Regions from separate parts of the Streptomyces sp. NPDC091416 genome, predicted to be linked through region 1. Evidence: riboswitches for the same ligand, from Rfam matches in the RefSeq annotation. Region 1 holds a riboswitch; each other region holds the start of a gene.

Region 1 (3,165 bases):
ATCTGCCGGCCCTTAATGCTCTGCCGGCCTTCTGTTTCCGCATGTCCCGACGTGATGCTGCCGGGTCTGCGGGGATCGCGGTTGCTTGACCGGAGACCACCTCACTATCGATGTCCTGCGGTACCCGGGCTCTGTCATTCCACCCGGGCGATCCCGATGGCGCCTGGCTCCTCCGTTCTTCCCTCTGAGACCGATCACTTACTGACGCTGTACTGCTCGGTGGCCTGTGACAGCGCCTCGCCTCGCCCGCCGGCTCCGTCGCCCGTCCTGCTCCGGCTTGGAACCCACTGACGAACCCGGTGCGCGCGTCCGCAGCCGACGCCTTCACCGAGGTTGCTGCTCACTGACTTGACCGCTGGTTCTGCGCACGCTCTTACGGGTACCGCTGCAGGGCCGCCCCTGATCACTGCGGGCCACCCGGTCCGGTCGCCAGCCCCGTCGCCGTCCTGCAACCACCCTGGCTTCGGAACTCCGCCACCGAACCGTCCTGCGAACTGCAACCACCCGCACCGCACGTACTGCTGCCCGGCAGTTCATCTCTGCCAGGCCCCCGCGGCCTTTCCGGCTACGAGAGAAACCATAATCACGCCGCCATCCAATGTCTACTGTCGCCGACATAGATTTTCGCGTGGCGACTTGTGAGGTAATCCCCCTCGGACGCCGAGCCCGCGTGGCCGGTGGGGGTCCCGGAGTGCCACACCCCGGGCGGCCGGTGCGCCGCCGCGTTCGTGTCCGGGGCGACGGTCCCGGTGTGTCCGGGCGGGGCGGGCCAGACTGTCGCCATGGCACAGGAACGGTTGCACTTCGACGGATGGATCGGGGCCGTCGGCACGGTCTCGGGGACGCGGCTCGTGTGGGGGCATTGGCCACGGTCCCCGTTCGGGGCGTTCAGCGATGTCATGATCGAGCACCCGGACGGCGAGCGCGGTCTGCTCGCCCCCTCCCGCCGGATCGCCGAATTCGTCGCGGACACCTACGTGTTCGAGCGCGTGGAGGTGGTGCCGGTGGAGGTCAGGCGTGACGGGAACCGCTGGCACGTCGGTGCGGGGCCGCTGGTGCTGGACCTCGTCACCGGTTCCCGGACCGCCCTGGGCAGGCTGCTGCGCGTGGTGCCCGCGCCCCTGGCCCGCAGCCGCACCTGGGCCGCCGTCTGCGACATTCCGGCCCGCCTGCTGCCGGGTGTCCGCACGTTGGGCCGCGCGGGTCCGGACCGTCGTGAGTGGTACGGAGCGCGGGACCTGCACCGCGTCCGTGCGGCAACAGCGATGCTGGACGGGCGGGATCTCGGCGGGCTCGCTCCCGTCGACCCCCCGGTCACCTTCGGGTTCGGTTCGGCGCCCCGGTCCCCGTCGGTCGTCCGGGTCACCTCCACCGTGGAGATCGCCGGGGCCCCGCGCCACCGGCCCACCTCCACGGGCTGACAGTCCGTGCCCGCGGGACGGCGCGCCGCCGGAGCCGCTTGCGGGCTCCTCTCCGGCGGCCTCCCCCTGTCACCGGGGATGCCTCCGCAAAGATCGCGCCCCGCTCAACGAGGCGCATGAGCAAGCCGGGACGCGGGCTCTCGGCCGAGCGGCCGGAGCCCTGTCATCGGGGCCCGAACACGTGGGTTAGCCTTGCCGACGCAATCCGACACGGGGTGCCCCGACCAGCGGGGCTGAGATCACACCCGTCGAACCTGAACCAGTTAGCACTGGCGGAGGGATGTCATCCATGTCATTTCCCCATGCTCCGAGCGGTCCGGCGGACGCCGGCTGCCGGCCCGTTCCCGACGGGCGGACGTCCTCCGCCGGCGGTGATCTGCGCATCGAGACCCGCGGGATCGCCCCGGTCCCCGAGTCGCACCGCTACGGCGCTCCCGGGCGGCTGTTCACCGTGTGGTTCGCCCCCAACCTCACCATGACAGGCGTCTTCACCGGCACGATCGGCATCGTCCTCGGGCTGGACTTCACCACCGCGCTGGTGGCTGTGGTGCTCGGCACGCTCGTCGGTGCCGTGCCCACCGCGTACCTCGGGACCTGGGGCAGCCTCACAGGGACAGGTCAACTGCCGCTCGCGCGGCTCGCATTCGGCCGGGCCGTTGCCGTTCCCGGCGTACTGCAGTGGCTGTCGTCGGTCGCGTGGGACGCGCTCATCGGCCTGTTCGGCGGGGACGCGCTGGCCCGGCTGTGCGGATGGCCGTTCTGGCTGGGCGTACTCGTCATGATGGTGGGGCAGGGCCTCCTCGGTGTCTTCGGCTACGAGGCGATCCACCGGCTCCAGAAGATCATGACCTTCGTACTGGCCGCGGCCTTCGTCGCGCTGGCCGTCAAGCTCCTCGACGGCGTCCACCCCACCACCACCGGGTCGGTGCACGGCGCCGACCGCGCCGGCGCATTCGTGCTCACCAGCACCATCGCACTCAGCCTCGCGCTCTCCTGGGCCCCGTACGCCAGCGACTTCAGCCGGTATCTGCCGCGGTCCGCCTCCCGCCCCCGCATGTTCTGGTACACGCTTCTCGGGATCTCGGTCTCCTTCGTAGCCGTGCAGGCGCTCGGCCTGTGGGGAGCCTCCGCCTTCACCGACCAGACCGCGAGGGGCGTCGATGAACTGCTGGGAGGCGGCGCGCTCGGCGCGTTCGGGCTGCTGGCCGTCGCGCTGGCGGCCCTGTGCAGCAACGCGATGAACGACTACAGCGGCTCTCTGGCCCTTCAGACCGTCGGAGTACCCATCCCGCGGCCGCTGGCGGCGGCCCTCGCTGCCGTACTCGGCTTCCCGCTGGTGCTGTGGATGCACGCCGCGGACACCACGGCCCGCTTCCAGAACGTGTTGCTGTTCGTCGGCTACTGGATCCCCGGATTCGTGGCGGTCGTAGCCGTCGACTGGTTCGCGCGCGCCGGGGAGAGGGGCGGAGCTCCCTTCGAGCCGGCTGCCGAGAGCGACCGCCCGCAGCCGTGGTGGCCCGCTCTCGCGGCGTTCGTCGTCGCCTTCGGCGCGGCGGTTCCGTTCATGGACACGAGCCTGTACGTAGGACCGGTGGCCGCGGCACTCCACGGTGCGGACCTTGCCTACTACGTCGCGTTCGTCGCGGCGCTCGCCGTTTACGCACCCCTGCGGCTGCGCCGCCGGGCGGCCGGCCGCTGACCTGCTGGCGTCGCGGGGCGGTATGCACCGCCGCTTCCGGGCCTC
Region 2 (3,165 bases), on a different contig from region 1:
GTTCACGGAGACGGCCAGGGAATCGGGGAGGGCGGCGGGCTCGGTCATGCGGGCTGCTCCTGACGTACGGGGGCGGCGGGTGAGAAACGACTGGGGGAGAAGGGGCGTGCCACCTCGGGCAGTTCGCCATCGGCCAGCAGCTGCGCCATGGCGTCCCCGGTGACGGGCGTGAGCAGCACGCCGTTGCGATGGTGGCCGGTGGCGAGGTGGAGGCCGGGCAGTGCGGTGCGGCCCAGCAGCGGGGCGTTGTCGGGGGAGGCGGGGCGCAGGCCGGCGAGGGTCTCGGTGAGCGGCAGCTCGGTGATGCCCGGCATCAGTTCGTGAGCGTCGCGCAGCAGCTCGTACACACCGCCCGCCGTGACCGTGGTGTCCCAGCCCATTTCCTCGCTGGTGGCGCCGATGACCAGTTCGCCGTTCTCGCGCGGTACGAGATAGACGTGGCTGCCCCGGACCACGGCCCGCACGGTGCGGGAGAGGAACGGGGCGTAAGCGGGGGGCACGGCCAGCCGCAGGACCTGGCCCTTCACCGGGCGGACCGGCGGCAGGACGTGCTCCGGCACTCCCGCGAGCCGGCCGCTGAGGCTGCCCGCGGCGAGAACGACCTGATCGGCCACCGGCTGTGTCCCGTCGGCCAGTACGGCTCCCGTGGCCCGGCCGCCCGTGACCGTGAGCCGCTCGGCCCGGTGGCGGTGGAAGACGACGCCGGCCCGTTCGCACGCCGCGACCAGTGCGGCGGCCAGCCGTCGCGGGTCGACCTGGTGGTCGCCGTCGACCCGCAGCCCGCCGCGCACGCCGGGTGCGAGCATCGGTTCCAGGCGGCGGCACTCGCGGCCGGTGAGCCACTCCGACTCCAGTCCCGAGCGGCGTTGCAGGGCGTGGAGTTCGCGCAGATGGGCCCGGTCGTCCGCGTCGAGCGCGACCGCGAGGGTGCCGCAGGCGCGGAAGCCGATGTCCTGTCCGCTCGCCGCCTCCAGCTCCGCCGCGAACGCCGGATAACGCGCGGCGGAGGCGACGTTGAGGCCGAGCAGCATCTCCTCGCCGTAGTGGAGTTCGGTGACTGCGGCCAGCATCCCGGCCGCGACCCGGGCGGCGCCGCCGCCCGGTGCGGGATCGACGACCGCGGTGGCCAGGCCGCGCTGAGCGGCCCGCCAGGCGGTCACCAGGCCGATGATGCCGCCTCCGATGACGAGGACGTCGGACCCGTTCGTACCGTGCATACGCATGGGCGTCCAGCCCCTCCCTTCGCCGGCATGACCCGGATCAGGTTCGTACGGTCGGAGGCCGTCCAGCCTCCCTCTCAGCCCGGTGCGTCCGGGCTCCCGCGAGTGATGTGCACGGCCACCCTAATCCCCTGGCCCACGGCCCCGGCAAGGGAGCCTCCGACGCCGCGGACGCGGACACGGGAAGGCGATCCGGCGGCCGCATCACGGGAACCGACTTCCTGACGACCCGTCAGGTGTTTAAGGTGGACAGGTGGACGAGCAGACCGGACAGCAGCAGCAAGGGCCGCGGCACCGCCGCCGCGTCGTGATCGCCGGAGCGGGCATGGCGGGCGTGCAGACCGCCGTGGCCCTGCGGGAACAGGGCTTCACCGGCCCCGTCACGCTGATCGGCGCCGAACCCCACCAGCCGTACGACCGGCCCCCGCTGTCGAAGGCGGTCCTGCTGGGCAAGGCCGAGGACTCGGCCTTCGACATCGACTTCGAGGCGCTGGACATCACCCTGCGGCTCGGCCTGGACGTGACCGCGCTGCGCCCGGCCGAACACGAACTGGACACCCGGAACGGGCCCGTCCCCTACGACGTCCTGGTCGTCGCCACCGGCGCCGAGCCCCTGGTGCTCCCCGGCTCCGAGGGCGTCCCGGGCGTCCACCTCCTGCGCACCCTGGACGACGCCGCCCGGCTGCGCCCGGTCCTGGAGCGGCAGCACGACGTCGTGGTCGTGGGCGCGGGCTGGATCGGCGCCGAGTTCGCCACCGCCGCCCGCGCGGCCGGCTGCGCGGTCACCGTCGTCGAGGCCGCCGACCGCCCGCTCGCCGGCGCGCTGCCCGCCGAGGTCGCCGCCCCCATGGCCGGCTGGTACGAGGAGAGCGGCGCCGCACTCCTCACCGGCGCCCGGGTCGCCCGCATCGAACCCGGCCGCGTGGTCCTGGCCGACGGCCGCACCCTCCCGGCGGACGCGGTCGTCGTCGGCATCGGCGCCCGGCCCGCGACCGGCTGGCTCGCCGGATCGGGGATCGAACTCGGCCCGGACCGGTCGGTGACCGCCGACGCGTCCCTGCGCACCTCGCTCCCCGACGTGTACGCGGTCGGGGACTGCGCCTCCTTCCCCTCCGCCCGCTACGGCGAGCGCCTGCTCGTCCACCACTGGGACAACGCGCTCCAGGGCCCCCGCACCGTCGCCGCCGCCATCACCGCCCCGGAAGGCGACGGGCGGTCCCCGGCCTACGACCCCGTGCCCTACTTCTGGTCCGAGCAGTTCGGCCGCTTCGTCCAGTACGCGGGCCACCACACGGGGGCCGACACCCTGGTGTGGCGCGGCGATCCGGCCGAGCCGTCGTGGACGGTGTGCTGGCTGCGCGACGGCGCGCTCGTCGCCGTACTGGCGGTCGGCCGTCCGCGCGATCTGGCGCAGGGGCGCAAACTCGTCGAATCGGGGGCGGAACTCCTGCCGGACCGGGTCGCCGACCCTTCCGTGCCCCTGAAATCGGCCACGCGCTGACGGCCCGGACGGCGCCCGTACGGTCGGCCCGGGTACCGACTGTCGGTCCGGGATGGCACGCTTGTCCCCGTGACCGAGATTGACGCAAAGATCGATGCTCTCGTCCCTGCCTGGCTCCACCTTCCCGACATCGCCGAAATGTTCGGTGTCGAGGTGACGCGTGTACGCCAGCTGGTCAAGGAGGGCCAGCTCATCGCCGTACGACGTGGTGAGAACCGGGCGCTTCAGGTGCCTGCCGCCTTCATCGACGGCGACAAGGTGGTCAAGGGCCTTTCGGGGACCCTGACGCTCCTGAAGGACGACGGCTACTCCGACGCGGAGATGCTGGAATGGCTCTTCACCCCCGACCCGAGCCTGCCGGGCACGCCCGCGCAGGCGCTGAGTGAGAATCGCGGCACGGAGGTGAAGCGCCGCGCCCAGGCGCTCGCCGTCTGACCCGTTGCC
Region 3 (3,165 bases), on a different contig from region 1:
AGCAACCGGGCGCGCGCGGACTTCCCGCGCGCGCCCGGTCCGCGTACGGGAGTCTTCGCTACTTCACTACGAGCGAGGACCATGACTGGACCCACTGCTCACGGTTCTTGGCGATCTCGTCCGGGGCGACGGTCGACGGCTCGTCGACCGTGGCACCGAACTCCGTGAAGAGGTCCGGCACCTTCGCACCCTTGTTGACCGGGCTGACGAACATGTTGAGCGGCATGTCCTCCTGGAACTTCTTGCCGATCAGGAAGTCCAGCAGGGCCTTGCCGCCCGCCTCGTTCTTCGCTCCGTCGAGCAGGCCGGCGAACTCGATCTGCCGGAAGCACGTCCCGGTGGCGACGCCGGTCGGGGCGGTCTTGGGCTGCGGGTCCGCGTACAGCACCTCGACGGGCGGGCTGGAGGCGTAACTGACCACGAGCGGGCGGTCGGCCTTGGCCTTCTTGCCTCCCGCGGAGCCGGAGAACTCCTCGTTGTACGCCTGCTCCCAGCCGTCGACGACCTTGACGCCGTTGCTCTTCAGCTTCTTCCAGTAGTCCTGGTAGCCGTCCTCGCCGTACGTGGCGACGGTGCCGAGGAGGAAGCCGAGGCCAGGCGAGGAGGTTGCCGCGTTCTCGGTGACGAGGAGGTTCTTGTACGCGGGCTTCGCCAGGTCGTCGAAGGTCTTCGGCGGCGCGAGCTTCTTGTCGGCGAAGTACTTCTTGTCATAGTTGATGCAGATGTCGCCGGTATCGACCGGAGTAACCCGGTGCTTCTCTGCGTCCAGCTGGACATCGGCGGCGACCTGGTCAAGTCCCTTGGCCGCGTACGGCGTGAACAGGCCGTTGTCGAGGGCGCGCGACAGCAGGGTGTTGTCGACGCCGAAGAACACGTCACCGCGCGGCGAACCCTTGGTCAGGATCTCCTGATTGAGGGCGGCACCGGCGTCACCGCTCTTCAGTACCTTGACGGTGTAGCCGGTCTCCGCGGTGAACGCCTTCAGTACGTCCTTGGAGGCGTTGAAGGAGTCGTGGCTGACGAGGGTCACCGTCTTGGACCCGGAGCCCCCGGTGGAGCCGGACGCCGAGTCGTCGGAGCTTCCGCAGCCGGCCAGCGCGGTGGCGCCGAGCGCGGCGGCGACGGCCGTCCCCGCGATCTTCTTGGTGGTGCTCATGTGATTCCTCCTGGAGTGACCAGGAAGAGACGCGGCCCTGCCCGCACCGGTCGGAACCGGAAGCGGGCAGGGCGCAACAGCTTGAGTAAGGTCCGAACTTCCTACCCGGAATGACCCGGGCGAGGTTCAGAGGGTCTGCGGCCAACCTGTCCTTGGTGCCGCACTCTCAGCGCTGTGGCGCTCCCCTGTCGGAATATGAAGTTGATTTCGAGCCCAGGCTACACGGCCGTTTCCGGCCTCAGCGCTCGGATGCCGCCAGCTGCCCGCAGGCCCCGTCGATCTCCTGACCGCGGGTGTCCCGGACCGTGACCGGCACCCCGTGGGCGGCGATCGCCTCGACGAAGGCCTTCTCGTCCTCGGGCCGCGAGGCGGTCCACTTCGAGCCGGGGGTCGGGTTCAGCGGGATCAGGTTGACATGGACCCGCTTGCCCTTGAGCAGCCGGCCGAGCCGGTCGCCACGCCACGCCTGGTCGTTGATGTCGCGGATCAGCGCGTACTCGATGGAGATGCGACGGCCGGACTTCTCCGCGTACTCCCACGCGGCGTCCAGCACCTCGCGGACCTTCCAACGGGTGTTCACCGGTACGAGGGTGTCGCGCAGCTCGTCGTCCGGGGCGTGCAGCGAGACGGCGAGACGGCACTTGAAGCCCTCGTCGGCGAACCGCAGCATGGCGGGAACGAGGCCGACGGTGGAGACCGTGATCCCACGCTGCGAGAGCCCGAGACCGTCGGGCTCGGGGTCGGTGAGACGGCGGATCGCACCGACCACGCGGTTGTAGTTGGCGAGCGGCTCGCCCATGCCCATGAAGACGATGTTGGACAGCCGGGCAGGGCCGCCCGGAACGTCACCGTCGCGCAGGGCGCGCATGCCGTCGACGATCTGGTGGACGATCTCGGCGGTGGAGAGGTTGCGGTCGAGACCGGCCTGGCCGGTGGCGCAGAACGGGCAGTTCATGCCGCAGCCGGCCTGCGAGGAGATGCACATCGTGACGCGCTCGGGGTAGCGCATCAGGACGGACTCGACCAGCGTCCCGTCGTGCAGCTTCCAGAGGGTCTTGCGCGTGGTGTCGTTGTCGCAGCTGATGTGGCGGACCACGGACATCAGGTCGGGGAACATCGCCTCGGCGAGCTTGTCCCTCGATCCGGCGGGGATGTTGGTCCACTCCGCCGGTTCGTGCGCGTACCGCGTGAAGTAGTGCTGCGAGAGCTGCTGGGCGCGGAACGGCTTCTCGCCGATCGCGGCGACGGCTTCCTTGCGCTCGGCGGGCGTGAGGTCGGCGAGGTGCCGCGGGGGCTTCTTGGCTCCGCGGGGCGCGACGAAAGTGAGTTCTCCGGGCTTAGGCATGGTTCTTCCAGTGTCGCAGACGCGCTGTGGTCCTCGTGGTCGTCGCCCGCTCCGCCGGAACCTGCGCTGTTGCCGCGGACCCGCATCGGCCGCTGCCGGCCTGTCCCTGCGGCCATCGGGCCACTGCGTCCGGCAGCACCGTCGTGACGGATCGCACCATGAGCCGGGGCCGGACCCTCCGCCCTGCGGGCATCGTCCACCCCGCAGGAACCGAGTGGCCGGACGGCGACCGTCCTCCGTATCGGCCGCCTCCGGCGGAAGGGTGGCGTGCAGCGCGGCGAATGTGGGCCTGTGCGGCCGGTCATGCGCGCGCCGGCCCGGCCGCACGGTGACGCGGGTGCCCGCCTGGTCGTCCCGTTCGGCCGGCTCCGCCACCGCAGACAGCAGTGAGGGTCCGCCGTCCTGTGGACGGCGGACCCTCACTCACCCGGTTACGGGGCGTTCTTCTCAGCCGGTGCCGACGAAAATCACCATCAGCAGCCAGACCACCGGCGCCGTCGGCAGCAGCGAGTCCAGCCGGTCCATGATCCCGCCGTGCCCCGGGAGGAGCGTGCCCATGTCCTTGATCCCGAGATCCCGCTTGATCATGGACTCGCCCAGGTCGCCGAGCGTGGCGCTGGCGGCGACCGCGAAGCCGAGCAGCAGACCCTGCCACCACGTGCCG
Region 4 (3,165 bases), on a different contig from region 1:
ATGCTGCGGGGTGTGACCGATTCATGTGGCATGGACATATCTTGACGGACCGTCGGAGTGCACATCCAGGCCCCGCGTGCACTGTTGCGGACGGACCCTCGGCCCGTCCGCAGCAGTGCTCGTCCGGCGTCAGTCCGTGAGCGGGAGGTACACCCGGTTGCCCCGGGCGGCGAACTCCTCGGACTTCACCGCCATACCGGCCAGCGCCTCCGCATCGAACTCGGTGGGGACGGCGGTGGCCCCGTCACCGTGCTCGTCACGGATCTTCTGGGAGATCTTCATCGAGCAGAACTTCGGTCCGCACATCGAGCAGAAATGCGCCGTCTTCGCCGGTTCGGCAGGCAGCGTCTCGTCGTGGAACTCCCGTGCCGTGTCCGGGTCGAGGGCCAGATTGAACTGATCCTCCCAACGGAACTCGAACCGGGCGTCCGACAGCGCGTCGTCCCATTCCTGCGCCCCCGGATGCCCCTTGGCGAGGTCTGCCGCATGGGCCGCGATCTTGTACGTGATGACGCCGGTCTTCACGTCGTCCCGGTTCGGCAGGCCGAGGTGCTCCTTGGGCGTCACGTAGCAGAGCATCGCCGTCCCCCACCAGGCGATCATCGCGGCGCCGATGCCCGAGGTGATGTGGTCGTACGCGGGGGCCACATCGGTGGTCAGCGGGCCGAGTGTGTAGAACGGCGCCTCCTCGCAGATCTCCTGCTGGAGGTCGATGTTCTCCTTGATCTTGTGCATCGGGACATGGCCCGGCCCCTCGATCATGGTCTGGACCCCGAACCGCTTGGCGATCGTGTTCAGTTCGCCGAGCGTACGCAACTCCGCGAACTGGGCCTCGTCGTTGGCGTCCGCGATCGACCCGGGGCGCAGCCCGTCGCCCAGCGAGTACGTCACGTCGTACGAGGCGAGGATCTCGCAGAGCTCCTCGAAGTTCTCGTAGAGGAACGACTCCTTGTGGTGCGCGAGGCACCACGCGGCCATGATCGAGCCGCCCCGGGAGACGATGCCGGTCTTGCGGCGGGCCGTCAGCGGCACGTACGGCAAGCGCACGCCGGCGTGCACCGTCATGTAGTCGACGCCCTGCTCGGCCTGCTCGATGACGGTGTCCTTGTAGACCTCCCAGGTCAGCTCCTCCGCCCTGCCGTCGACCTTCTCCAGGGCCTGGTAGAGCGGCACGGTTCCGATCGGCACGGGGGAGTTGCGAAGAACCCACTCACGGGTGGTGTGGATGTTGCGGCCGGTGGACAGATCCATGACGGTGTCGGCGCCCCACTTGGTCGCCCAGGTCATCTTGTCCACCTCCTCCTCGATGGAGGACGAGACCGCGGAGTTGCCGATGTTGGCGTTCACCTTCACCAGGAACCGCTTGCCGATGATCATCGGCTCGGTCTCCGGGTGGTTCACGTTCGCCGGCAGAACGGCCCGGCCGGCGGCGATCTCCTCGCGCACGACCTCCGGATCGACGTTCTCCCGGATCGCGACGTACTCCATCTCGGGCGTGACCTCGCCCCGGCGGGCGTACGCGAGCTGGGTGACGGGGCGGCCGTCCCGGCTGCGTCGCGGCTGGCGGGGGCGGCCGGGGAAGACCGCGTCCAGGTTGCGCAGCCCACCGCGCGGCGAGGTGTGCTTGAGCCCGTCGTCCTCGGGGCGTCCGGGACGTCCCGTGTACTCCTCGGTGTCGCCGCGGGCGATGATCCAGTTCTCCCGCAGAGGCGCCAGTCCGCGACGGACGTCGGTCTCGGTGGCGGGGTCGGTGTACGGCCCCGACGTGTCGTACAGCGTCACGTCGTTGCCGTTGGTGAGGTGCACCTGGCGGACCGGCACCCGAAGGTCCGGACGTGAGCCCTGGACGTAGCCCTTGTGCCAGCCGATGGACTTCCCGGCCTGGCCGTTCTGGTTCGAGGCAGGCGTGCGTGTGTCCGATGTGGTCATGAGACCTACTCCCTACGCCGGCATTACCCGGTAACAGGTTCGGCGGTCGGCGCAGCCTGTCCCGTACGGACGTACGGAGATCAGCGCCCTCTCAGCCCGGTGCTCCGAGCTCCCGCGTGTGCAAAGGTGCCACCACGCTAGCGCCCTTGCTGGCGAGCTGAACAGAGGGCCCTTCTCTTCTTGCGATGATCGGCCGGTGACGTCCCCCCATAACGACCCCGAACCGCAGGGCCATCAGCACGGGCACTCCCACAGCCACGGCCCCGCCGCACCCGTCTCCGGCCATCTGCGCAAGGTGATCGCCGCCGTACTGATCCCGTTCGCGGCCGCGGTCGTCGTCGGACTCGTTGTCCTCTGGCCCGGTGGTGCGCCGGCGCACGAGCGCACCGGTGTCGGCTTCGACCGGCAGACCCAGCAAGGAAAGGTGGTGAACATCGCCAAGGTCGACTGCAAGGACGTGAACGCCTCCCAGCTACCCGTCGGCGACGAGGCCGGTCCGCCCGCCGACGAGCGGACCGGGGACGACGGAGCCGGCCTCTGCGGGAAGGCCACCGTCGAGATCACGAGCGGTCAGGACAAGGGCCGGAAGTTCGTCGAGGTCGTCCAGCCCGGCGCACCCCGGCAACTGCGGGAGGGGCAGGGGGCGGTCGTGGCGTACGCCCCCGACGCTCCCCACGACCTCCAGTACTCCGTGACCGACGTGAACCGGAAGTTCCCGTTGATGCTGCTGGCCGGGATCTTCGCGCTGGTGGTGGTCGCCGTGGGCAGAATGCGTGGGGTGATGGCCCTGGTGGCGCTCGCGCTGTCCTTCGCCGTCCTGACCCTGTTCATCCTTCCGGCCATCCTGCAGGGATCGAACCCGCTGGTCGTGGCGGTCGTCGGGGCGAGCGCCATCATGCTGATCGCGCTCTACATCTGCCACGGGCTGACGGCCCGCACCTCGGTCGCCGTCATCGGCACCCTGATCTCACTGCTGCTGATCGGGCTGCTCGGCTCGCTCTTCATCGGCTGGGCGAGCCTGAGCGGTAACACCGACGACAACACCGGTCTCATCCACGGCCTGTATCCGCACATCGACATGAGCGGACTGCTGCTGGCCGGAGTCATCATCGGCTCCCTGGGGGTACTCGACGATGTGACGGTCACCCAGACCTCGGCGGTCTGGGAACTGCACCGGGCGGACCCGACGATGAGTGCGAGGAAGCTCTACCGGGCAGGGATCAGGATCGGACGCGA

Evidence for each region. A riboswitch is a leader RNA that binds a small molecule or an ion and turns the genes downstream of it on or off. The one in region 1 is predicted to bind thiamine pyrophosphate.
Region 2: linked by a shared signal. The riboswitch ahead of thiO (glycine oxidase ThiO) and the one ahead of ACIQMX_RS34295 (purine-cytosine permease family protein) in region 1 are both predicted to bind thiamine pyrophosphate.
Region 3: linked by a shared signal. The riboswitch ahead of ACIQMX_RS29890 (thiamine ABC transporter substrate binding subunit) and the one ahead of ACIQMX_RS34295 (purine-cytosine permease family protein) in region 1 are both predicted to bind thiamine pyrophosphate.
Region 4: linked by a shared signal. The riboswitch ahead of thiC (phosphomethylpyrimidine synthase ThiC) and the one ahead of ACIQMX_RS34295 (purine-cytosine permease family protein) in region 1 are both predicted to bind thiamine pyrophosphate.

The regions. Positions count from the first base shown of each region.
Region 1 covers NZ_JBIVTU010000015.1:58,318-61,482, forward strand. The annotation lists gene ACIQMX_RS34290 (hypothetical protein) at 783-1,421, shown strand; TPP riboswitch at 1,623-1,719, shown strand; gene ACIQMX_RS34295 (purine-cytosine permease family protein) at 1,711-3,120, shown strand.
Region 2 covers NZ_JBIVTU010000007.1:104,924-108,088, forward strand. The annotation lists gene thiS (sulfur carrier protein ThiS) at 1-48, opposite strand, end outside; gene thiO (glycine oxidase ThiO) at 45-1,223, opposite strand; TPP riboswitch at 1,221-1,333, opposite strand; gene ACIQMX_RS21645 (FAD-dependent oxidoreductase) at 1,546-2,721, shown strand; gene ACIQMX_RS21650 (Rv2175c family DNA-binding protein) at 2,791-3,156, shown strand.
Region 3 covers NZ_JBIVTU010000011.1:245,651-248,815, reverse strand. The annotation lists gene ACIQMX_RS29890 (thiamine ABC transporter substrate binding subunit) at 59-1,156, opposite strand; TPP riboswitch at 1,237-1,353, opposite strand; gene rlmN (23S rRNA (adenine(2503)-C(2))-methyltransferase RlmN) at 1,395-2,501, opposite strand; gene ACIQMX_RS29880 (phosphatidate cytidylyltransferase) at 2,949-3,165, opposite strand, start outside.
Region 4 covers NZ_JBIVTU010000006.1:277,942-281,106, reverse strand. The annotation lists gene ACIQMX_RS20105 (DUF885 domain-containing protein) at 1-32, opposite strand, end outside; gene thiC (phosphomethylpyrimidine synthase ThiC) at 130-1,929, opposite strand; TPP riboswitch at 1,922-2,055, opposite strand; gene ACIQMX_RS20095 (YibE/F family protein) at 2,126-3,165, shown strand, end outside.